DNA from 4 places in the Paenibacillus sp. JT31N11 genome. Region 3 is predicted to be linked to each of the others. Evidence: predicted binding sites of a transcription regulator. Region 3 holds the regulator's gene; each other region holds the start of a gene.
The links. The regulator LexA, encoded in region 3, represses DNA repair genes until DNA is damaged. The targets are predictions, from matches to a motif close to CGAACATATGTTCG.

Region 1 (5,762 bases), on a different contig from region 3:
CAATCTGTTTCAGCTCATGCGGATCAATCTGCCTCCCCTTCAAAAGCCTGTGCGTGACAATTAAATCTTCGTGAACAGAGGTAAAGGGCTCATCACTGCCATCCATATACAAATGGTAACGCCGCTTGTCCTTGCGCTCCTGTTCAATAGCGGTTATAAGCATCATACCTGCCTCGGTTTGTTCTTCCTGCTCTTCTTGCTCATCTTGCACCCGTTCATCATCCTTCATCTTATGGCTGCTCCTTCCCTGCCATTTCCCTTGAGCTTCTCCCTAAAATGAATGGCATCAAATAAATAAGTTCATGTTCTATATCATGCAGAAAAGCACCCGCGAAGGTGCTCTTCCGAATCTATTCATAGCCAAGGGTAAATAGTTATTCCAACTCGAGATCAAGATCCAGCTCGTCCTCGTCCTCATCATCCACGGCAGAAGCTGTGAGCGCGGCGGCTGACAAATGGCTTGCTTCCCGAATTTGATTCTCGATTACTGTTGAAGTATCAGGGTGATCCTTCAGGAACTGCTTGGCATTCTCCCGGCCTTGTCCCAAACGTTCTCCGTTATACGAGAACCAGGCTCCGCTCTTCTGTACAATATCCATCTCAACGCCGATATCGACAATGCTGCCTTCCTTGGAGATGCCTTCGCCATACATGATATCAATCTCAGCCTGTTTAAAAGGCGGGGCTACCTTGTTCTTAACGACCTTGATACGGGTTCGGTTGCCGACAATGTCATTACCCTGCTTGATGGATTCGATCCGGCGCACATCAAGTCGAATTGTGGAGTAGAATTTCAATGCGCGTCCACCAGGGGTCGTCTCTGGATTACCAAACATAACGCCAATTTTCTCACGCAGCTGATTGATGAAAATCGCGATCGTCTTGGATTTGCTGATGGCGCCTGACAGCTTACGCAATGCTTGCGACATCAATCGCGCCTGCAGGCCGACATGGGAATCTCCCATTTCACCCTCGATCTCGGCTTTGGGCACAAGTGCCGCAACCGAGTCAATAACAACAATATCCACTGCGCCGCTGCGGACGAGCGCCTCAGCGATTTCGAGTCCCTGCTCACCGGTATCGGGCTGGGAGAGCAGCAATTCATCGATATTAACGCCAAGCTTGCTGGCATACAGCGGATCAAGAGCATGCTCCGCATCGATGAAAGCGGCTTGTCCACCCACACGCTGTACCTCAGCTATGGCGTGAAGAGCTACTGTCGTCTTACCGGAGGATTCCGGTCCGTACACTTCAATAATCCGGCCTTTGGGCAAGCCGCCGATACCAAGAGCAATATCCAGGGCAAGGGAACCAGTGGATACTGTTTCCACTTTCATATGATTCGACTCCCCGAGTTTCATGACGGAGCCTTTCCCGAATTGTTTCTCTATTTGACGTAATGTCGTTTCAAGCGCAGCGCGACGATCTGACAACGCGTTCACATCCTTCATTATTTATAATGTAATGATACCTTGTTTCTCCTCTAATGACAATAGTTTTTACGAACATATATTCTTATTTTTTTCATCGGCCGATGAATGAAAAAAAGAACCGCAGCAAAGTGATCTTCGCCACGGTTCTTCCGTCAACTAATGACGATTATATTTCATTTTCCGTATTCTGACAAGCAATAAATCATCATCTGCCCGGCTGTTCGGCAGACAGCAGCTGCCAGAACCTGTACAGGAGCGACTTCACCGATCTCACTCTTATAATATCGCGCGTTCCGCTCAGCTGCGCCTTATGCACAATTGTCGGTTTGCCGCGCTCGGCAATGCCAAAATAAACCAGACCGACAGGCTTGCCTTCAGCTTCACTCGGGCCTGCAACCCCGGTGAGCGACAAGCCGAAGTCGCAATCCGTTAAATCGCGCACCCGCTCCGCCATAAGTGCTGCCGTTGATTCAGATATGGCGCCAGGCGCGCCTGCTCCTTCCAGCTGGGACAACGGGATGCCCAGCAGTTGATGCTTCATCTCGTTGGTGTAGGTAACGACGCCACCGACGAATTCGCCGCTGCTTCCCGGCAGGGTGGTCACAAGCTCAGCCAACAGCCCTCCTGTAAGACTTTCGGCACTGGCAAATTTGCGTCCCGTTACTCTAAGCAGGCGTATGACCGCTTCCTCGAGGGGAATATCCTCGTTCGCAAACAAATATTGGCCAACACGCTCCTTTATCTGCAGCTCCGCCTGATCCAGTCTGGAATCCGCCTCATGCAAGGAGAGCGCCTTGGTGGAAAGTCGGATGGCTACCTCACCTTCTTTGGCATACGGGGCAATTGTAGGGTCGGACTGGACCTCGATCAAATCAATAATCGCCTGCTCCAGACTGGATTCTCCAATGCCGGCAAATTTCAGCAGACGGGAGAAGAGCCTGCGTTCCTCGCCCATTACGCTTCGCAGCCAGGCTTTGGCCGGACCGTCAAACATCGGCTTCATTTCCCGGGGCGGCCCTGGCAGCAGCACATAATGAGTACCCTCGACAATCAAAGCGTTGCCTACAGCAAGACCGGCGTCATTCACGAGCGGATCGCTGCCTTCAATCTGATTCGCCTGCCTGCGGTTGCTTTCCACCATATGCATGCCGCGCGAAGTGAACAGATTCTCAATTTTCACCATGGACGGCTGATGAATCGAAATTCCACGGTTCAAGTAACCGGCGAGCGCGTCCTTGGTCAGGTCATCCTGGGTCGGTCCAAGTCCGCCCGTAAATACAATCAGATCGGCCCGGGTGCGGGCAATCTCGACCGCCTGCACAATACGGACGGCATTATCCCCTACTACCGTCTGAAAATAGACATCGATTCCCAGCTCGGCAAGGCCTGTTGAAATATATGTGGCATTGGTGTTCACCGTTTGACCCAGCAATAGTTCCGTTCCGACTGCTATAATTTCAGCGCGCATATAAACCGCTCCATTCCATTAGGTAATGAAAAGCACCATTCCCCTGTAATGACAGAGAATGATGCTTTACAAACAAATTGTCCTACTCCGTAAGCGGAATAAGATTTTTATTTTTGATGAAATAATCAATTCCCGAATAGACCGTAATAAGGGCAGCAGCCCAGCTTGAAATAAGATCGAATCGGAAATCGAGAAACGTAAACGGAAAATTATTCAGCAGCAAATCGATGATCATCGTAATTTGCACGGCTGTTTTCCACTTGCCCCACGTACTCGCCGCCAGCACCTTGCCCTCCAGCAGCGCAATTTGGCGAAGCCCGGTCACCGCAAATTCGCGGCTTATGATCACAATTGCAATCCAGGCATCCAGCTTATCCATTTCGACAAGCGAAATAAGCACCGCCGCCACAAGGAGCTTATCGGCTAATGGATCAAGCAGCTTGCCCAGGTTAGTCACGATTTTGTTCTTGCGTGCGATATAACCGTCTAGTCCATCCGTACTGGCCGCAACGATAAATATCAATGCAGCCAAGATCTGATTCCAGGTTATCGAGAAGTCATCAAAGCTAAGCGGCTTTAAATCCACATTGATGAGCAGCAAAAACATAATAATCGGGACTAAAAATATGCGAATCAATGTGATCCGGTTGGCTAAATTCACGATTATAGCCCCTCCCCGGACATATCAAATTCATAGGCATGCGTTATGCGCACTCTTTGAATTTCGCCAATTCCAGCCGTGCAGTTGGAAATAAAAACTTCACCGTCAATTTCCGGCGCATCATAAGGCGAACGACCCACGTAGACATCGCTGCGGCCATCGTAGCGCTCAACTAGCACTTCAATATCATTGCCAACGTATTTGCCGCTGATGTCCTTGGATACCTGCCGCTGGATTTCCATCAGAGTATTGGCTCGCCACTCGATCACTTCGCTTGGCACATGATCCGGAAGCCGGACAGCCGGCGTATCTTCCTCGCTTGAGTAGGAGAACACACCCAGCCGGTCAAATTTCATTTCCCGGACAAAATCGCATAGGCGGTTAAAGTCTTCTTCGGTTTCCCCTGGAAAACCAACGATAATTGAAGTACGCAGGGCGACATCCGGAATTCTGGAGCGGATTTTGGCTACGAGCTCCCTTGTATCACGCTGCCGGCCAGGTCTGCGCATCCGTTTCAGGATGGAATCCTCACTATGCTGCAAAGGCATATCAATATAGTTGCAAACCTTTGAATTGGATGCAATCGTATCAATCAGCTCATCCGTGAAAAATCCCGGATAGGCGTAATGAAGCCGGACCCAAGCAATGCCTTCCACTTCGCTGACACGATTAAGAAGCTCCGGAAGCATGAATTTGTCATACAAATCCGTTCCGTAGTTCGTTGAATCCTGTGCAATCAAGCTGACTTCCTTCACGCCTTGATCTGCAAGCATCTGAACTTCGTTTACAATGGATTCGATAGACCGGCTGCGGAACTTGCCCCGCATAATCGGTATCGAGCAGAATGTGCAAGCATTATCGCAGCCTTCCGCGATTTTCACATAAGCGGTATAACGGGGAGTGGTTACCAGACGAGGAAGCTTCTGGTCATAGTCAAAAGCAGGATTGCCTACCTTGACCGGTCTCTTCCCGCGGAGTGCCTCATCAACGATATCGGTAATGTGATGAAAATCACCCGTTCCAACGATGCCGTCTATTTCCGGCATCTCTTCCATCAACTGCTTCTTATAACGCTGAGTCAAACACCCGGAAACGATAAGCGCCTTCAGCCGGCCCGTCTGCTTGAACTCCGCCATATCCAGAATCGTATTAACCGATTCTTCCTTGGCCGCGTCAATAAAACCGCATGTATTGACAATAATTACAGTAGCTTCATCAGCCTGATCGACAAGCTGATAACCTCGTTCATCGATTAATCCAGACATAATCTCTGAATCGACCAAATTCTTTTCACAACCTAATGTTACAACTTTCACTCGTTCCGTCATCATGTATCCCCCAGATTCCTCCGAAAAGCTATCTCAACAAGTATAATACAAGGCCCAAGGCGTGTCAAAACAGGAAAAAGTCCTTTCCCACGCGCTCTCAGGCGTTAAAGAGGACTTCATCCACGTTCACAGCAAAAAAAGTTATCGGTAGTTTGTGAATTGCAATTCTATTTGCAAATCCGCACCGCGGAGCAGCGCCATTACAGCCTGTAAATCATCGCGGCTTTTGCCGGTAACCCGGATTTGATCTCCCTGTATCTGGCTTTTCACCTTCAGTTTGGAATCCCGGATAAGGATATTGATTTTTTTTGAAATATCCTGCTCAATCCCCTGTCGCAATTTAACCCGCTGCCTGACCGAAGAGGCGGAAGCGGATTCTACTTTGCCAAAATCCATGTTTTTGATGGGCACGCCGCGTTTGATCATTTTGGATTGCAAAATATCAATGACGCTCTTTAGCTTGTATTCATCGTCGGAGACAAGTATGATGTCTTCTTTCTCAAGCGAAATTTTGCTTTTGCTTCCTTTGAAATCAAATCGAGTCTCAATCTCTTTCTCTGCCTGGTTGATCGCATTGGCTAATTCCTGCATATCCACCTTTGAAACAATATCGAATGCACTTTCCGAACTCATTTTCGTAAGCAGCTCCTTTTTCCAATTATTACTTGAACCGTATTATAACCGATCCTTATGTATAAGAAAAGACATCCATCCTGGAAGTCCACAAGGATTGGATGTCTTCAATCTGATTTATTCACTTTCCTGGCTGCCATCCTGTGTTCCCTCTGCTATATCCTGCGATTGCCCGTTTTCACCGGAATCATCAGCAGGGGTTAACAGCATTTTGTGAGATCCGGTTTGATCCTTATCAT
Region 2 (5,762 bases), on a different contig from region 3:
GAAACATTATATTGTACATGCCGACTAATTTGTTAATGTAGGCATCTAAACCGTTTGCGCCTCCTTCGCCCGAATTCGAATTATTAGAAAGCATTAATGCTTTGTTCCCGGATAAAACGGCGCCCGTTACAACGTTCCGGCTTTGACCAGACACAAGTGTGCTGCCCGGCGCCGTTTCCCCGTCGGAATATCCTTCAAAGTCTTCAATCATGCTAGAGCCGGTTAAGAACGGGACGTTGTAAATTTCAATCTCGTCCACGTTAATGCCGTTTGACTCCCCGCCCAGTACAAACCTGACAAAATTAGCGCGTACCAAAGGCAGTTCGCATTCCTTTAAATCGTTATCCGTTTTGGCGAATGTAAACGATTTGATCTCAGTCCACGAGTCGTCCTCGCCGTCGTCTGATATCAGAACCTTTAATGATGCAATTCTTTTCATGTCCTGAGTTTCATAAAGCCTTATCATATTAAAAGCAACAGACTCACCAAAATTCACCTGAATCCATTGAGGCGTGCCGTCCGCTGAAGCCCACCTGTCATAATTAGTTCCTGCAGGATTGCCGCTAAACGCCTTATCCGGTGTCAGCACCGGGCCGCCGGAATAGTAACTGCTGGCAGAATAGCTTCTGCCGCTGCCTCTTGCGAGGTTTGGTGACTTTTGCGTTGTAAACGACACCTCTTTAGCGGGTGCTCCGCTATATGACACGCTTATAGAAGCGTTTACCGGCTCTATATTGGCGGCTATGGGGTTGAATTTAAAAGAAGCTATGTTTGAGCTTGCATTGTAACTGAAATTATAAACCGGAAGGGCTTGATATTCCCCGCCGTCACTCTTAATTTTAATGTTAAAATCATCAGCGGTAACAGTTTCAACGTCATCGCTAAGAACAACTTCGACCGAGCCGTTGGTAGCGGTTACAGATCCAATTTCCGCATCCGGCGCGTTATAAATTTCAATCTCGTCTATGTTAAGTCCATATCGGTTTCCAGTAAACATAAGTCTTACAAATTTGGACGTTACGGGGAATACTAAATCTAAATCTTTTAACGCGTCACCTGACGGACTAAACGTAAATGTTCCAACTAAGCTCCAAGAATCGTCCGTGCCGGTATCTGAGATTTGAACCGCAATTGACGTAATTCTTCTTTCCGACGGGGTTTCATAGATCCTTAAACTGTTAAAAGTAACCGACTCGCCAAAACCCACTTGAATCCAAGGGTTTGTTGCATCATCATCAGCAGATCCCCAACGGTTGAGATCTGCTCCTGTCGTGTCGCCGTCAAAGGCATTTTCCGGCGGTAAAGAGGGGCTTGGAAAAGTGCTGCTTGCGGAATAGAATCTACCACTGCCTCTGGCCAGGTTTTCCAAGCCTGTCGGCGCAAACGCGGGAGTTATGTCGGTAAAAATATATTCGTTAGATTCCTCGTTTGCGAATTCACTATCTCCCTGCTGGCTTTGAGTAAGCTGATCAGATGGATTGTCCTGCCATAATTCCAACTCCGCAAGCTCGTCAGCAACCATCGGATTGACCTCTTCAGCCGCAAATACGATATTTGTCGACAGCACGGATACGGCCATCGCCAGTGTTAATACAATGCTTATGCCTTTCTTCAGACTTGCTTTTAACATTCTGTATTCCTCCCACTATAAAGTAATGTTTTCTCCTGTTTTCTCACTCATTCTTAGTATTTCAGTGATTATCTGGTTACTTGTTTAAGCATAGGCGGGCACAGAACTTAGGATTATTTATTCCAAAACTTGTAATAATGGCTATGATCGCACAATGGATCTCCACGTCCGCCCTCGGGGTTTACCCTCCCATGTCACGCGGGGTCTATGCCCTTACATTCCTTCGTACTACCTCTCAAGGGTGGAGGCCGATTCTTGATCCCTTACCGGGTCGTTGCCCTTATGGTGTGTTGTTCGTCGGCTTCTCCGGTGCTTCTGTTGTCATGGTTGTCTACTTGTGAATAACGTTGAATACCAGGAAGTTGCTTCTTGTGATTAAGCAGCTTCTAACTGCATCTGGCCTTGTCGAACCGGGCTGATCATTTCGTTGGCATTGTAGGTTCGTTGCTTGGTCCCCAGCGTATGCAGGACTCGAATCAGTTTTCCACATAGCGCGATGAGCGGTTTTTTCTTCTTCAGATCCGACTCGTGTAATGCTTATGCAGTGCTCGAAATGCTTTGTTCTTGGCTATCAGCGGCATCACCGCACGGAACAGCAGCGCCCGCAGGCGTGAGCGTCCTCGCTTGCTTATGCTGGTTCTTCCCTTTCGTTTGCCTGAACTGTTTTCCTTGAGATTTAGCCCCGCCAGACGGATGATTTGCTGACCATGATCGTAGTTGTTCAGGTCTCCTCTCTCGGCCAGAAATCCGGCTACTGTGACCACTCCAAATCCAGGTATGCTCAGCATGTGTCCTGCTCCAGGAATGTTCTCCAACAGGTGCATGACTTGTTTGATGATTTCCTCTAGTTGTTTATGAAACAGTTCATACTGACGGAGCAAGGTATTAGCTCCATTCGTGCCGCTACGGAGCCTTCGGTTAATCCAATGGAGGCCGCGCAGCGGCAACCAGCTTCTCTGCCCGTTTGATACCTACACCGCGCTTCACTTCCGTTTTCCAATGATCCAACACCTTTCGGGCGCCTTTAGACACGAGATCTGCCGGGAGAGGAAACGCCGCATGGTCATTAGAGAGGCCTTCCCACTCCAATCCTTGAATACAACAGCATATTCCGGGAAGAACCGGTCCAACCATGGCTCCCCTCTCTTCTTGCGGACGGTATTCGGCCGATGACTAACCTGCGGCAATTCTCTGCGAACGATCCATACCCGCAACGAACCGATAAGTGTTGAAACTTCTTCTACGAAGTCCATACATTAAGCATAGTAAATAGGATGTTTTTAACAATGGAATATTCTCCTCAAACAGTTTAGAATCATTCGATGTGTGGTAGGGGGTCGGCGCTTCATCGCTTGCAGAGAAACGAAAAGGAGTAAAGTAACGGACTCCTATCCGATGTCGCACCCGACCAACACCGTCACTTTATTTTTTTGTACACAATTTATTGGAATGGATCTCTCCGGTGTTGTTTTTGTATACAGATAATAGCCGGACAGCCATCACCCTTTCCTTCTCTTCCTCATTCATCTTACGGTACCGTTTGGCAGCTTCGACAATCCCGGAAGAAGGCGGATATCGCCTGCGTTCGCAAACCCGGTTATGCCTGGATGAGAGAGAACGAAAGACACGCAGCGATCGGTAATCGACTGCTCATCGAATGGCTCGTACCACGTTGCGTAGTTCCTCTCTGCATCTTTCGCACACTCCCCTTTGGCCACGGCTTGAATGACCATCAAGCCGGTGTTTTGATGCGTCGTCTCTTCCACCAACGAACTGAAACCGGCGCAGCGCCTCCAGATGAACGGCCCATTACCGAAGACGGCGTCGGCCATCGACGGATTTTCCAGCATCCCAACCGCAACGACGGGGACATTGAGGGCTATTCTGATGCTCCGGGAGAACGACACCTGATAGCCCGGATAGTTACAGGGCCTTCTTTCCCCCGCTGGGCCCTCCCCACCTGAGCTGACATGGAATACATCCACGCCTACGTCCCGGTAAGCTTCGCACATGGATCGCGTGTTCGATGTTATAGCCGCCGTCTGCGTATTCGACGGCCGCGAAATCCGGAAGGATAACGGGATGTCCACCGGCATCTCTTTTTTCACTGCCATTATGATCTGAACGCCGAAACGAGTCAGATCTTTTCCGTATTCATCATCCCGCTTGTTGGTTAGTGGGGATTGAAACTGATGAATTAAGTACATTCTGATGGAAGTTTGCCGGCCTGTTCAACAAGCCCAATAGCCTGCTCGAAAGCCACAAGAAAAGCAACAAATCAGCCCCGCATCGCTTAGAGTTCACTTTTACAATTAAAAGGCAATGGATTCGAGGGTATAGTCAAATCCTTTGCCTATTAGGGCCGAGATGTTAGTTAAAAAAGAACGCCCTATACAAAAATGCTCTTTATGTTGTCGATGGCTCCCTAAGGGATCCGTATTAAATCTTAACGCGAGTTCAATGGGTTCTCTTTAATTAACTCAGATAGGATTACATTTCCCACTTCTTTGTAAACAGGATATATGATCATCAATTCTGCAGGGTATAGCTTTAAGAAGTTCAGGATTTTCTCTATTTCGCTTATTTCTGGGCTTAACCTTTGCGAAGCAGCGGAGGCGGTCAAGATATCAAATATATTACCAGGTACAAAACGTGCTCCGGGCATGCGTAGCTGTTGTGGCCAACTCACACTTTCGTCTTCAGCCGCGCTATCAGCTCCGTTGTATACTTCGTTAGTCGAACTCCTATCTCCGATCGCATAACATCACGTGTCATTCCGAATCGTTCTTCGTAACCCCGATAAAAACACTTATGATAAATAATCATGTCTTCTTGTTCTTCCGCGACAACGCGAATATTCCGTTTCTTCAACTCGCTTCTTAATCGATAATAGTCTTCAGCTACCGTGGTTAAAACTTTGTGCCCGGCGGCCAGGTAGAGTCGCTTCAGAACGTTAGATGAATTTTCGATATCGGATATGCTTTTCTGAATCATCTTCTCCATATGCGGCAAAAGGATATAATCGCGGATCATGATGCGTTCTTCCGTCGTCAAATTCTTTCGGGTGCCCGCTGCTTGTTTCCGTTCATATTGTTCCGCGTGTTCAGTCAGCAGCATTTTGGACTTCCATCGTTCATTTCCGTCGAGTTTGCTCATTTAAAGTGACCTCCGATCTGCTCCGCTCTCTCGCGGGCGACTCCGGACTCAAGAAGCGAAGAAGCGTGTAAAATGGTGTCGCTCCTGAATCTGTTTTTATCTCGTCGATCGCACGCTCATTACGGTAAGCGCGGGAACGGTCCTCAAATAAAGTCAGTTGGATTACACTGTTTACGTAACGCCCTAATGGTATGCTGAGAAGGCTTACTGGCATTCACACCAATGTTATAAACAGCGCATGCCGAGGCTGCAGCGACCTCATGTATTAACGACTAATACGAACATTTGTTCTAGTACATTATATGACTAGAATGCCAGTTCGTATACAGGTAAAAAGTTTCCTGTGTGAATTGAACTCAAATCGTATTATGATTGGGTATAGATACGTGGAGGTGTTCGAAGTGTGCGGACGATATACAGTTAATGTAGATATCGAAGAATTGATGGAAATATTCGCGGTTGATGAAGCCAATGTTCGTTACAATTATAAGCCGAATTATAACGTAGCTCCGACGCATACGGTTCCAGTCATATTGAACGAAGACGGCCGCCGAGTAGTCGATGGATTCCGTTGGGGACTCGTACCATTTTGGGCGAAGGACGTGAAAATTGGATTCAAGATGATCAACGCACGTGCGGAAACGGTAGCGGAAAAACCTGCTTTTGGCCGCCTACTGAAAAGCCAGCGCGTCGTCATACCAGCTGACGGATTTTATGAATGGAAGAAGGAAGGCGGAGAGAAACAACCGTATCGATTTACGCTGAAGGACGGACCGGCATACGGATATGCCGGTCTATGGGATGTATGGACGCAGCCTGATGGTGAGCAATTGCGTAGCTGTACCATTATAACGACGACACCGAACGAACTCGTAAAAGATGTACATGATCGTATGCCCGTTATCTTAGCGCCTTCTGACGTCGATACATGGCTAGACCCCCAGATTACGGATAAAGAGATGTTACAATCGTTGCT
Region 3 (5,762 bases):
TTAATCTGCGACATTTATATGCCTGACGGAACACCTTTCGCCGGAGATCCCCGCGGCATCCTGAAACGGGCGCTGAAAGAGGCTGCAGAATTGGGCTATTCCGCAATGAACGTTGGGCCAGAGCCGGAGTTCTTCCTGTTCAAAACCGACGACAAAGGTGAACCCACCACCGAATTAAACGACCAGGGCGGATATTTCGACCTTGCGCCGATGGATCTGGGCGAGAACTGCCGCCGCGAGATCGTACTTACGCTTGAAGAAATGGGCTTTGAAATTGAAGCTTCCCATCACGAAGTCGCACCGGGGCAGCATGAGATTGATTTCAAATATGCTAATGCCATTAAAGCGGCTGACCAGATCCAAACGTTCAAACTCGTTGTTAAGACCATCGCCCGTCAGCATGGATTGCATGCTTCCTTTATGCCTAAACCGCTGTTTGGCGTAAATGGTTCGGGAATGCACTGCCACCAATCCCTGTTCAAAGGCAAGGAAAATGCGTTCTACGACGAGAACGACAGAGTCGGGTTAAGTCAGGATGCGCGTTATTACATGGCTGGTGTTCTCCGTCATGCCCGCGCATTCGCAGCTATCACGAACCCGACTGTCAATTCCTACAAACGGCTGGTTCCAGGTTACGAGGCGCCAAATTATGTAGCTTGGTCCGCAAGCAACCGCAGTCCGATGATTCGTATTCCGGCGTCGCGCGGCCTCAGCACCCGTATTGAAGTGAGAAATCCGGATCCCGCTGCCAACCCTTATCTGGCGCTGGCGGTTATGCTCAGAGCCGGTCTGGATGGTATCAAAAGCAAACTTCCGCTGCCGGCTCCAACCGATCGTAATGTCTATATTATGACGGAGGAAGAGCGTATCGACGAAGGTATTCAAAGCTTGCCTGAGAGTCTCAAGGAAGCGCTCGATGAAATGCTGCGCGATGACATTATCTGTGACGCGCTTGGCGATCATGCACTTGCTCATTTCTTTGAACTGAAAGAAATTGAGTGGGACATGTACCGCACACAGGTTCATCAGTGGGAACGCGATCAATATTTGACTCTGTACTAAAACCGGAAATCCCTTGGCGCTATTAGCGTTGAGGGATTTTTTTCTTTGGGGGTATATAGATAAATGACAGCTCACTCAGGATAGCATCCCCCATAGTGCCCCCAAAATGCCTCTTGATCGTTTAATACTCGAACAAATCCTGTTCACCTTTCCTTGGAACGAGGCGTAATAATATGCCGCTTGTCTGGTTAAGACTAATAACTCAAAGAAGTGCCTTCAGCATGAGAATATGAACAATTTCAGCAGGACGAAAAGGAGTTATCAATGTGGCAGAAAAAAGCATCCTTGCCTATTTCAAGAGTCCGGAGCAAGCGGAAAAAGCTTTGAAGCAGCTTCAGGCTCTTTCGATTGCAGATGGTTCGATTGAACGGATCGATGGATATCCCGGAGATGGGATTAACCGCTCTGGAAACCCGGTTACCAGCAGTATTCCGGGACTTGGCTATTTGACTCTTGGAAAGGATGTTGGAGAGCCGGATGCAGGCATTCTGGCTGCAGCAAGTGTCAGCGCGAGCGGTTACAGTTCTGGAGGACCGGAGAACAGAGTGACGGGGTATGATATTTTATTGACTGTTGTCATTGAGGAGAAGGATTATGACAAAGCGTTGAAAATAGTCCAAAGCAGCGGTGCGTTATAGCTTGCTCCTTGACTGGTATTCATTCCCCGCGAGCTTCGGCTGGCGGGTATTTGTTCGTTGAATGTCATAATTAAATTGAAGCTTCTCGTCAATACTAAAGTACCATGGACGGGTTTGGGCGGTAAAAAATTAAAGTGTGCGGGGTGTATGAAATGGGGCAGGGCAATTGCGATGAGACTCCTTTAAAAGAACGGCTGAAACAGCATATCCACCTTATTGTCAATGAATCACAGCGTATTTTGGATCAAATTGATGCTGAAAATCACTGTCTTCTGAGTGACTTTGATAATATTGGCAGAACTTTTAAAGAAGTTGAATCCCTGGCCGCTTCATTCTATCTGCAATGTTATCTATCCTCATTTACATCCAACTATTTGGATCTTTCCATATGCATTCAGAACCTTATGGAGCGCCGGCACGGGGCTTTGATTGTTATCGAGAGAAATGATAACCTGGATGCCATCATCCATTCCGGGGTTGCGCTTGTGGCCAAATTGAGCTATTCCCTGCTGGAGGCGATCTTTTATCCGGGAAATCCGCTGCATGACGGGGCTGTTCTCATCAAGTCCGATCAAATTATTTCCGCCGCTAATGTCCTGCCTGTATCCAATGCATCGGATGTGGACAAGAAATTTGGAATGCGGCATCGCGCAGCGATCGGACTGACCGAAATAACAGATGCGCTTGTACTGGTTGTATCGGAAGAAAGCGGGGATGCGTCCTTTGTCTATAAGGGAAAACTCCATCCAATAAAGACAATGGTCATGCCAACGACGGTCTAAATGTATTTTTGAGTACTTTGAGGTAAACCTGAAGCTAGCCAATATGTAAAACAAAAAGAGACTGGCGAAGCCCTAAAGGCAACGCCAGTCTCTGCTTCATGAGAACTCGCTTAGTGAATATCGCGGAAAAGTCCGATAACTTTACCTAAAATCGTTACATTGCGAAGCCGTATCGGCTCCATTGTCGGATTCTCCGGCTGCAGCCGGATATGATCGCGTTCACGATAAAAGGTTTTCACCGTCGCTTCGTCATCTTCCGTCATCGCAACCACGATGTCGCCGTTGATAGCGGATTGCTGCTGCCGCACAATGACATAATCGCCGTCCTGAATGCCTGCGTCAATCATGCTCTCTCCCATTACGTTAAGTATGAAGACATTATGATCGCCGACTTTGCTTGAAGGGAGAGGATAGTAATCCTCAATGTTCTCGGTAGCTGTAATTGGCACCCCTGCAGTAACCTTGCCCACAATGGGAACTTTGGTGATTGCGATTGGAAAAGGAATCTCATTGTCCGCTTGATCCAATATCTCAATCGCTCTCGGTTTCGTCGGGTCACGGCGGATTAAGCCTTTCTTCTCCAGACGGTCCAAATGTCCGTGAACGGTTGAACTTGAAGCAAGTCCTACAGCTTCACCGATTTCCCGGACGGATGGGGGATATCCCTTCTCCCGCACCTCCGTCTTGATGAATTCCAGAATCGCCTGTTGGCGGTTCGATAGTTTCGACACCAGAATCACTCCAAAGGTTCATTTGTGTCAAATTATAACACAGAACCGGAGTTCGTACAAACATAAGTTCGAGAAACAAGAGTTCGTATTTTATGGGGAACAAATGTTCCGAAAACAGTTGACTACAAACGGGTGTTCGTGTTAATATCGGTTTATCGAAAACAGAACAAACGTTTGGGGTGCTGAGAAATGATGATAACAATATCTTCTTACTCTTCTATGAATTCAGAGAATAAAGCTGATAAAGGTTACGTGAAATCTGCATCAGATAAAAGCAGGCCAAAGAAGCTGGTGATGCGGATGATAGCGGCAATATTGTTTTTCTCCCTCTTATTCGTTGGTTTTTCTATAATGCATGGAAGTGCAACGAGCGAGCATCCTGCGGAGCCCGCTGCGGGCGAGAAAGTCATCTCGATCAGTGAGGGCCAGACACTTTGGGAAATAGCAGGGGACTTGCGTAAGGAAGGCGAAGATATCCGGCGAATCATTTATGACTTGAAGGAACGGAACAACCTGACTTCCAGCACACTTATGGCCGGACAAACATTGATTATACCAGCGGACTGATGCAGTCCGCTTTTTTTATTTCCATCTACAGGACAAAGGTCGTATTTTCTTGACAATAGAGGATTAAAAATGTCAAAGTAAAGGGTGAATGTTTACAGCATCATGAGAGGAGCGTATCGGTTTGGAAGAGCTTATTGCAAGGATTAATGAGTTGTCACGAAAAAATAAAGCTGTCGGATTAACTCCGGAGGAAACAATCGAGCGCGATGCTCTGCGTCAGAAATATCTGGAGAACTTCAAGCAAAATTTCAAGAACCAAATCGAAACGATTAAATTTGTGGAAGATGAGGAAGAAAGCGGCGGCAAGCATTAAAACTGCTTGCGGCAAGCCAGGTTTCACCAAATAATAAGCAGGGTGGGGTTATAACGATGCAAATCAAGCTGCTTGGACGCAGTGGACTTGCCGTTTCGGAGCTTTGTTTAGGGACGATGAGTTTTGGAAATACAACAAGTCAAGGCGATTCCATTCGCATGATCCATCAGTTTATGGAGCAGGGCGGCAATTTTCTGGATACGGCGAATGTCTATGTTTCCGGCCGATCGGAGGAGATCGTAGGCGAAGCGATCAAGGATTTTCGCTCAGAGGTTGTGCTGGCAACGAAAGTGCGGATGAATACCGCTGACCATCCCAACGGGGCGGGCGTCTCGCGCAAGCATATTATGCAAAGCGTCGAAGAAAGCCTGCAGCGTCTGCAGACTGACTATATCGATTTGTATCAGGTTCATGTATGGGATCATCTGACTCCTATAGATGAGACACTTCGCGCTCTCGACGATCTGGTCACTTCGGGCAAGGTCCGTTATATCGGATGCTCCAATTTTTTTGCCTGGCAGCTGATGAAATCCCTTGCTGTTAGCGATGCCAACCGCTATGTCCGGTTTATTTCCATTCAACCGCAGTATAGTCTGGTCAGCCGTGAGATGGATCGGGAAATGATGTCGCTTTGTCTGGAGGAGAACGTCGGCGTTATTCCCTGGGCTCCGCTTGGTGGAGGATTTCTGACGGGACGTTATTCCAGGGAAGAGCCCACATCGGGAAGATTGACGTCAAAGGTTGGAGAAAGTTCATGGGGTCTGCGCGCAACGGAACGTAACTTTGCCATCCTGGATGCCGTCCAGGCAGCCGCTCATGAACTGAACAAGACACCTGCACAAATCGCTCTCGCCTGGCTGCTGCAAAGAAAAGGTATCACATCGCCGATATTCGGAGCCAGCACATTGGAACAGTTCTCGGAAAATATGGGGACTGTGGGCTGGACGATGCCAAGTGAAATATGGAATCGGCTGGATGAAGTTAGCTCGCTTCCTTCCGAGTATCCGAATCGTTTCATCGCCAAATTCGCCCGGCCTTTTTAATTCTTTTTCAAGAGAATGAGAATGTTTTGCACAAAGTCTTGTGATTGGGGGGCGCAATGAAGGTTAAACGAATTGTCGCCAATATAGATACCCGGAATATTGCAGCTGCCAAAAGCTTTTACCAGGATGTTCTCGGCCTCGATTTGTTGATGGATCATGGATGGATTGGAACCTATGGTTCTGATGAGCAAATGGGCATTCAAATTAGTTTCGCCGAGCACGGGGGTTCCAACACGCCTACGCCTAATTTGTCCATTGAGGTCGATGATGTCGATGCTGCATTCGAACGCATGAACAGAGCCGGATTTACGATCGAGTATGGTCCGACTGATGAGCCTTGGGGCGTACGTCGTTTCTATGTCCGCGATCCGTTCGGCCAACTTGTTAACATTCTTGCTCATATTTAATTTGATGCATGTCATTCATTCAGGCGAATGGATGGAACAGGAATGGCACAAATACACGCAGCAGACGGGTGTAAAATTCAAGAAATTGCTTACGATGCAAGTTTTGCTTCGCAAAACTTTTAGGAGGAACGTAATTGTCAAGATCCTGGGAACGAAAGGTTCAGAAGAACCAGAGTCAACTTAACAAACAGCGCAAGAAGCAGGGCATGGCGCCTCTGA
Region 4 (5,762 bases), on a different contig from region 3:
CTGCGATACCTCAAAAATCCGCGTCAGGTTGCGGACGACTTGCTTCAACGCCTCGGCTTGACGGACGCTGCCGACCGCAGGGCGTCTACGTATTCGGGCGGGATGCGCCGCAGGCTCGACATCGCCTTGAGCCTTGTGGGAAAACCGCCGATCATTTTCCTCGACGAGCCGACCACCGGGCTTGACCCGGAAGCACGTATCGAGGTTTGGAAGACGGTCAAGGAGCTTGCCGATGGCGGCACGACGGTTTTCCTCACCACGCAGTATTTGGAGGAAGCTGAGCAGCTTGCCGACCGGATTGCCATTCTGCACGAGGGCAGAATTATCGCAAACGGCACGCTCGCGGAGCTGAAAAAGCTGTTCCCCTCCGCAAAGGTGGAGTATGTTGAAAAACAGCCGTCGTTAGAGGAGATCTTCCTCTCCATCGTCGGCAAGAAGGAGGCCATGTAAATGGAGACGGCAAAAAATCATTTCTTCACCGATATTAGCGTGATGCTCGGGCGTTCTATGCGCCATATTTTCCGCAGCATGGACACCATCGTCACGGTCTGCATCACGCCGATTGCGATGATGCTGCTGTTCGTCTATGTGTTTGGCGGCGCCATTCAAACCGGAACGGATAACTATGTGAACTACCTGCTGCCCGGCATCCTGCTGATTGCGATTGCAAGCGGGATAGCCTATACAGCTTACCGGCTGTTTTTGGATAAGCAGCGGGGCATCATCGAGCGGTTCCACACCATGCCGATTTCACGTTCCGCCGTGCTGTGGGGGCATGTGCTGACCTCGCTGGTATCCAACGCCATCTCGGTTGTCGTCATCATTCTCGTAGCGCTCGTTATGGGCTTTCGTTCGCCGGCGGGGATAGGGTCATGGCTTGCCGTAGCCGGCATACTCGTATTGTTTACGCTGGCCTTAACTTGGGTCGCAGCAATTGCCGGACTGACCGCCAAAACGGTGGAAGGCGCAAGCGCATTTTCCTACCCGCTTATCTTTCTGCCGTTTATCAGCTCGGCGTTTGTGCCGACCGAGTCGATGCCGAAGGTCGTCCGCGCCTTTGCCGATAACCAGCCGGTGACCTCGATTGTGGAAGCCATCCGTGCACTGCTGTCAGGTCAGCCGGTGGGAAATGACATATGGGTCGCGCTTGCGTGGTGCATCGGAATTATGCTCGTGGCTTATATCTTTGCGATGAGGGCGTTTAAAAAGCGGGTGTGAAATAGGTAAAGAAGGAAGCTGCAGGACATATCTCGATTCTGATTACCCAGAATATTGCCAATATTCAGATTCTATGATGCATCGAATACACCTTTTTGACAAAGGGTTTTCCAGCATGAATAACGAATTAGTAGTTGAAAACCATAGGGCTGATAGAAAAGGAAGAGAGGGAAACCAAATGCAAACGATTACAACAGAAGATTTTAATTCGTCAGAAAATATGAAGGATGTTGTTGGCTTCTCCGAAACAGGGCTGCGCAGAATGAGAGACGTGCTGGCACGGCATGTCGAGTCCGGGAAGATTCCTGGGCTTGTCGCCCTGGTCAGCCGTGGCGGCCAGACGCATGTCGAAGCGATCGGCACGATGCGCCATGATGGTGGCGCGCCGATGCGCCGGGACACAATCTTCCGGATGGCCTCGACGTCCAAGCCGGTTGCGATCGCGGCGGCGATGATCCTGCTCGACGAGTGCCGGCTGCGGCTGGATGATCTGGTAGAGCAGTGGCTTCCTGAACTTGCCAATCGGCAGGTGCTGAAACGACCCGACAGTCCGCTAGATGATACTGTGCCAGCACGGCGGCCGATTACCGTACGGGATCTGCTAACCTCCACGTTCGGGCTCGGTTTGGATTTTACGGCGCTGGGCACTCCGATCATGAACGCGATCCTCGAGAAGAATCTCGCGCTCAATGTACCGCCGATGCCCGATCCGGATGAGTGGATGCGCCGCCTTGGGGCGCTTCCGCTGCAGTACCAGCCCGGAGAACGCTGGCAATACAACATCAGCAACGATCTACTCGGCGTGCTCGTTTCTAGAGTCACGGGCCAGTCGTTTGAGACGTTCCTGCGCGCATGCATCCTCGATCCCCTAGGCATGAAGGACACCGGTTTCCACGTTCCCGAAGGCAAGATCGACCGGATGCCGCCCCTCTACGCCCCCGATCCGCAAACCAGAGAGTTCATCGTGTGGGACGAGGCCAAAGGGGGACTCCATAGCCAGCCTCCGGCGTTCGAGAGCGGCGGTGGCGGACTTTCCTCCACCGTCGACGACTATCACGCCTACTTCCGGATGCTGCTGAACAAAGGGATGCACGGGAGCAAACGGATCTTGTCCCGGGCCGCCGTCGAGCTAATGACCACCAACCGCCTAACACCCGAGCAACAAGCCGTCCGAAACGAAATGGCCACCAACAACGTCCATATATCTTTCGGCCAAGGGCAGCACGGTGGCTGGGGCATGGGGATGGCAGTGCGCACCTACCGCGGCGACTACGCGCCCATCGGCCAGTTCGGCTGGGACGGCGGAAGCGGCACCTCGACCTACGCCGACCCAGAAAATCAGCTCATCGGAATCCTGATCACCCAGGTCGGGATGACCACCCCAGATTCAGCGCGGGTTATCCACGACTTCTGGACCACGGTCTATCACGCAATCGAAGACTGACATCGATGGCGATTCTCCAAACCGAAGAGGAGCAATGAAGAGATCGAAGAGATAGCAATGAGAATCTAATCATTTTCTGGTGGGATAAATTAGACAATAATTAGAATGGGCTTCCAGGCTGCATATAAGCAGCTTAGGAGGCCTTTTTTGTTTATGGATGTGTTTTTTAGATCTCCTGTTTTGGGGTTTATATTGGCTCTAAAGGACGTCAAATGGATGATTAATGAAGTCTTCCCGGGTAAGGCTTCAGCTCTAGGCTGTCGATCGCATAACACGTGTTATATCAGTGTTGGCCAACAAGTGCAGTGATTATTATAAAGCATTGTCGGAAGACAACCCGAATCACAACAGAAAATATTTTACCTGTATACGAACTGGGGTTCTCGCCATATAATATAAGAACTAACGTTCGTGTTCAGACGGTCAATCATTTTACGCTTAGATCGGAGGTCACTTTAATTGAGTAAACTTGACGGGAATGAGCGGTGGAAGTCGAAAATGTTATTGACGGAACACGCGGAACAATACGACAGGAAACAAGCAGAAGTCATCGGAAAGAATTTGACAATGGAAGAACGCTATATGATCCGCGATTATATCCTATTGCCGCATATGGAGAAGATGATTCAGAAAAGCATATCCGACATCGAGAATTCCTCTAACGTTCTGAAACGACTCTACCTAGCAGCTGGCCACAAAGTCTTAACCATGGTTGCTGAAGACTATTATCGATTACGAAGAGAGTTGAAGAAACGGAATATTCGCGTTGTTGCTGAGGAACAAGAAGACATGATTATTTATCATAAATGTTATTTTCGGGGTTATGAAGAACGATTCGGAATGACACGTGATGTTATGCGATCGGAGATAGCTGTTCGGCTAACAAAGTATACGACAGAGCTCATCGTGCAGCTAAAGGCGAAAGTGTGAGGCACGGGCTACATTATTTTGCGAATTACGGGTTTCGTTGGCCACTTCTGCGCACGTGAACTGCAGAAGAGGTGACCTATGAGACAGAGGCTGCTTAGAAATGGTATAATCACCCATATTACGAATATATTAATGAAGCTGTGTAGGGGGACTTACTTTTGAGCAGTAAGTGATCTCTTTTGCGTAACCATTGATGATTTATAAGGAGCAACAAGGAGTTGACAATGAAAGTGATTAAGGAGAGCGAGCAATTGGTGTATCCGAGGTTAAAATATGTTTTTGATGTTGCAACGACATGAGTGATTGTTAATAAAAATAAATTAGTATAAGGAAGATAGCCCTGTGTCTAATTTCAATAAAGATAATCCATCATCCTCTAGCAACGTGCGCAAGCTTGCACCTGATCTGGTCAGAGGTTTTATGCTGCTGCTCATTGCCTTGGCTCATGCTAATCAGAATCTTTTGAACCTCGAAGCAACCGCTTTAAATCAAATTATCGTATTTTTGCGGCAGATCTTTGTTGACGGACGGGCGTTTCCTGTATTTTTTCTTCTGTTTGGCTATGGAATGGTCCTATTATTACACCGCCAAGTAGAAATGGGTCATAATTGGCCCTTTATACGTAAACTGTTCCGCCGACGGGGCTGGTGGTTGCTTCTGTTTGGTTTTGTACATGCAGTATCGCTTTACGACTTTACAATCGGACTGTATGGCATGGCAACAGTCATCTTTTTCTGGTTCCTCCGTCTTTCGGACAAGAAATTAATTTGGATCGCCGCAACAACCCTCTTACTGGCGGCAGTTCTTGGTTCTGAGATTATACGCGGTGAGTATGAATGGGATCAAGTTACTGCAACTACAGAATTAGCAACTTCAGCCGGCATCGTGGATACCCTGCTGACCCGATCGTCTGAATGGGCTATCTTAAGTGTGATCCTACTGCATCAAGTTATACCGACTATGGCACTTGGCATCTGGGCAGGCCGGAAGAAGCTGCTGGATCATCCAGAGCAACACCGCCACCTCCTTTTGCGAACGGCAACTGTTGGCCTTGCACTGTCCACATTGGGCGGCATACCATTAGCACTTATATCCTCGCTGTATTGGAATTACCCTTCAGAAGCCGCAACAGCCATTGCAGGTTCTTTACATACCGTTACTGGCTATGCTGGCGGAATCGGTTGGGCTGCTCTTATCGGATTTATGGCTGGGAGCCCAAGAACGATACGCAGCAAGCTGACAACGGCTATCGCAGCTGTTGGTCAGCGATCGTTAACATTTTATATTTTCCAATCTATCGTATTCTTTATTGTATTTGCGGATGGAATTGGCGGTCTTGGCGCTATCGGCAATCAACTCAGCAGCGACATTGTCGCCTTGCTGACATGGATCGTCTCCATAATAATTGCTGAGTTCATGCAACGCGCTAACTACTCTGGCCCCGCCGAGAAGCTATTACGCCGATTGACTTATCGAAAATCATGAAGCTAAATGGAGAAGATGGTTTCAAAAGGCTGTGTCGATGGCAAACACAACGGTTTTATTTCTGATGATCGGCTGTAGAGCAAATTAACATGTATAGAGGAGAAAAGCCGTTATGATGCAATTTTCAGTAGGGCTGTTTGATCGTTTATTTGGGAAAAAACATCACTAGAAATACCTGACGGTAAGGGAAACATAGTGAAACGTACCGTAACGGTGAAATGGCTGGAAGTAATGCAGAAGCAAGGAAAGATGGAGGTCTTCAAGGAAACCACACGAGATCCGATAGTAGATAATAATGTAAAGCAACCTGTTTCTAACACAATAAGTCCAGATATGGCAGTGGCATTTGTTTTCAAGGCAGCTTCGGATGATCTGCCGATTAAATGGGAACAAATCAAAAGTCAAATTAAAGGCTACGATGAAATATTCGAGGAAGTGCCAGAAGAATGGGTGCAGTTTGAGTTCATATTGGCTTCATTAGGAATCGATCTTCTAGCACTGCACAACCTGTTCCCGAAACAGCAAGCAAACGAATTACATGATCTATTAACGTTGGTCGGTCAGATGGAGGAAATAGGGAAGAATTCAGCAACGGCAGTACATGATTATTATTTAGTGGCATCTGATGCAGTCAGTAAGCCGGAAAATCCAATGGAATATGCAGCTTCTTTCTTGTGTCACAGGC

Region 1: the regulator LexA is predicted to act here: its motif matches at 1,503-1,516, upstream of recA (recombinase RecA).
Region 2: the regulator LexA is predicted to act here: its motif matches at 5,065-5,078, upstream of AC0YNV_RS34945 (YhjD family protein).
Region 4: the regulator LexA is predicted to act here: its motif matches at 3,061-3,074, upstream of AC0YNV_RS36290 (YhjD family protein).

Annotation. Positions count from the first base shown of each region.
Region 1 is NZ_JBWDNQ010000002.1:204,520-210,281, forward strand. It holds gene AC0YNV_RS08890 (RecX family transcriptional regulator) at 1-229, opposite strand, end outside; gene recA (recombinase RecA) at 375-1,433, opposite strand; gene AC0YNV_RS08900 (competence/damage-inducible protein A) at 1,639-2,901, opposite strand; gene pgsA (CDP-diacylglycerol--glycerol-3-phosphate 3-phosphatidyltransferase) at 2,984-3,562, opposite strand; gene rimO (30S ribosomal protein S12 methylthiotransferase RimO) at 3,565-4,890, opposite strand; gene AC0YNV_RS08915 (YajQ family cyclic di-GMP-binding protein) at 5,032-5,523, opposite strand; gene AC0YNV_RS08920 (RodZ domain-containing protein) at 5,641-5,762, opposite strand, start outside.
Region 2 is NZ_JBWDNQ010000018.1:59,535-65,296, reverse strand. It holds gene AC0YNV_RS34960 (discoidin domain-containing protein) at 1-1,630, opposite strand, end outside; partial or broken gene AC0YNV_RS34955 (transposase) at 2,006-2,781, opposite strand; gene AC0YNV_RS34950 (oxidoreductase) at 3,154-3,837, opposite strand; gene AC0YNV_RS34945 (YhjD family protein) at 4,316-4,786, opposite strand; gene AC0YNV_RS34940 (SOS response-associated peptidase) at 5,188-5,762, shown strand, end outside.
Region 3 is NZ_JBWDNQ010000008.1:315,227-320,988, reverse strand. It holds gene glnA (type I glutamate--ammonia ligase) at 1-1,062, shown strand, start outside; gene AC0YNV_RS25825 (hypothetical protein) at 1,329-1,700, shown strand; gene cdaS (sporulation-specific diadenylate cyclase CdaS) at 1,853-2,482, shown strand; gene lexA (transcriptional repressor LexA) at 2,593-3,213, opposite strand; gene AC0YNV_RS25810 (LysM peptidoglycan-binding domain-containing protein) at 3,403-3,780, shown strand; gene AC0YNV_RS25805 (DUF896 domain-containing protein) at 3,902-4,093, shown strand; gene AC0YNV_RS25800 (aldo/keto reductase) at 4,150-5,136, shown strand; gene AC0YNV_RS25795 (glyoxalase superfamily protein) at 5,193-5,543, shown strand; gene AC0YNV_RS25790 (hypothetical protein) at 5,678-5,762, shown strand, end outside.
Region 4 is NZ_JBWDNQ010000021.1:48,973-54,734, reverse strand. It holds gene AC0YNV_RS36305 (ABC transporter ATP-binding protein) at 1-450, shown strand, start outside; gene AC0YNV_RS36300 (ABC transporter permease) at 451-1,218, shown strand; gene AC0YNV_RS36295 (serine hydrolase domain-containing protein) at 1,397-2,662, shown strand; gene AC0YNV_RS36290 (YhjD family protein) at 3,122-3,592, shown strand; gene AC0YNV_RS36285 (DUF418 domain-containing protein) at 3,935-5,077, shown strand; gene AC0YNV_RS36280 (hypothetical protein) at 5,273-5,762, shown strand, end outside.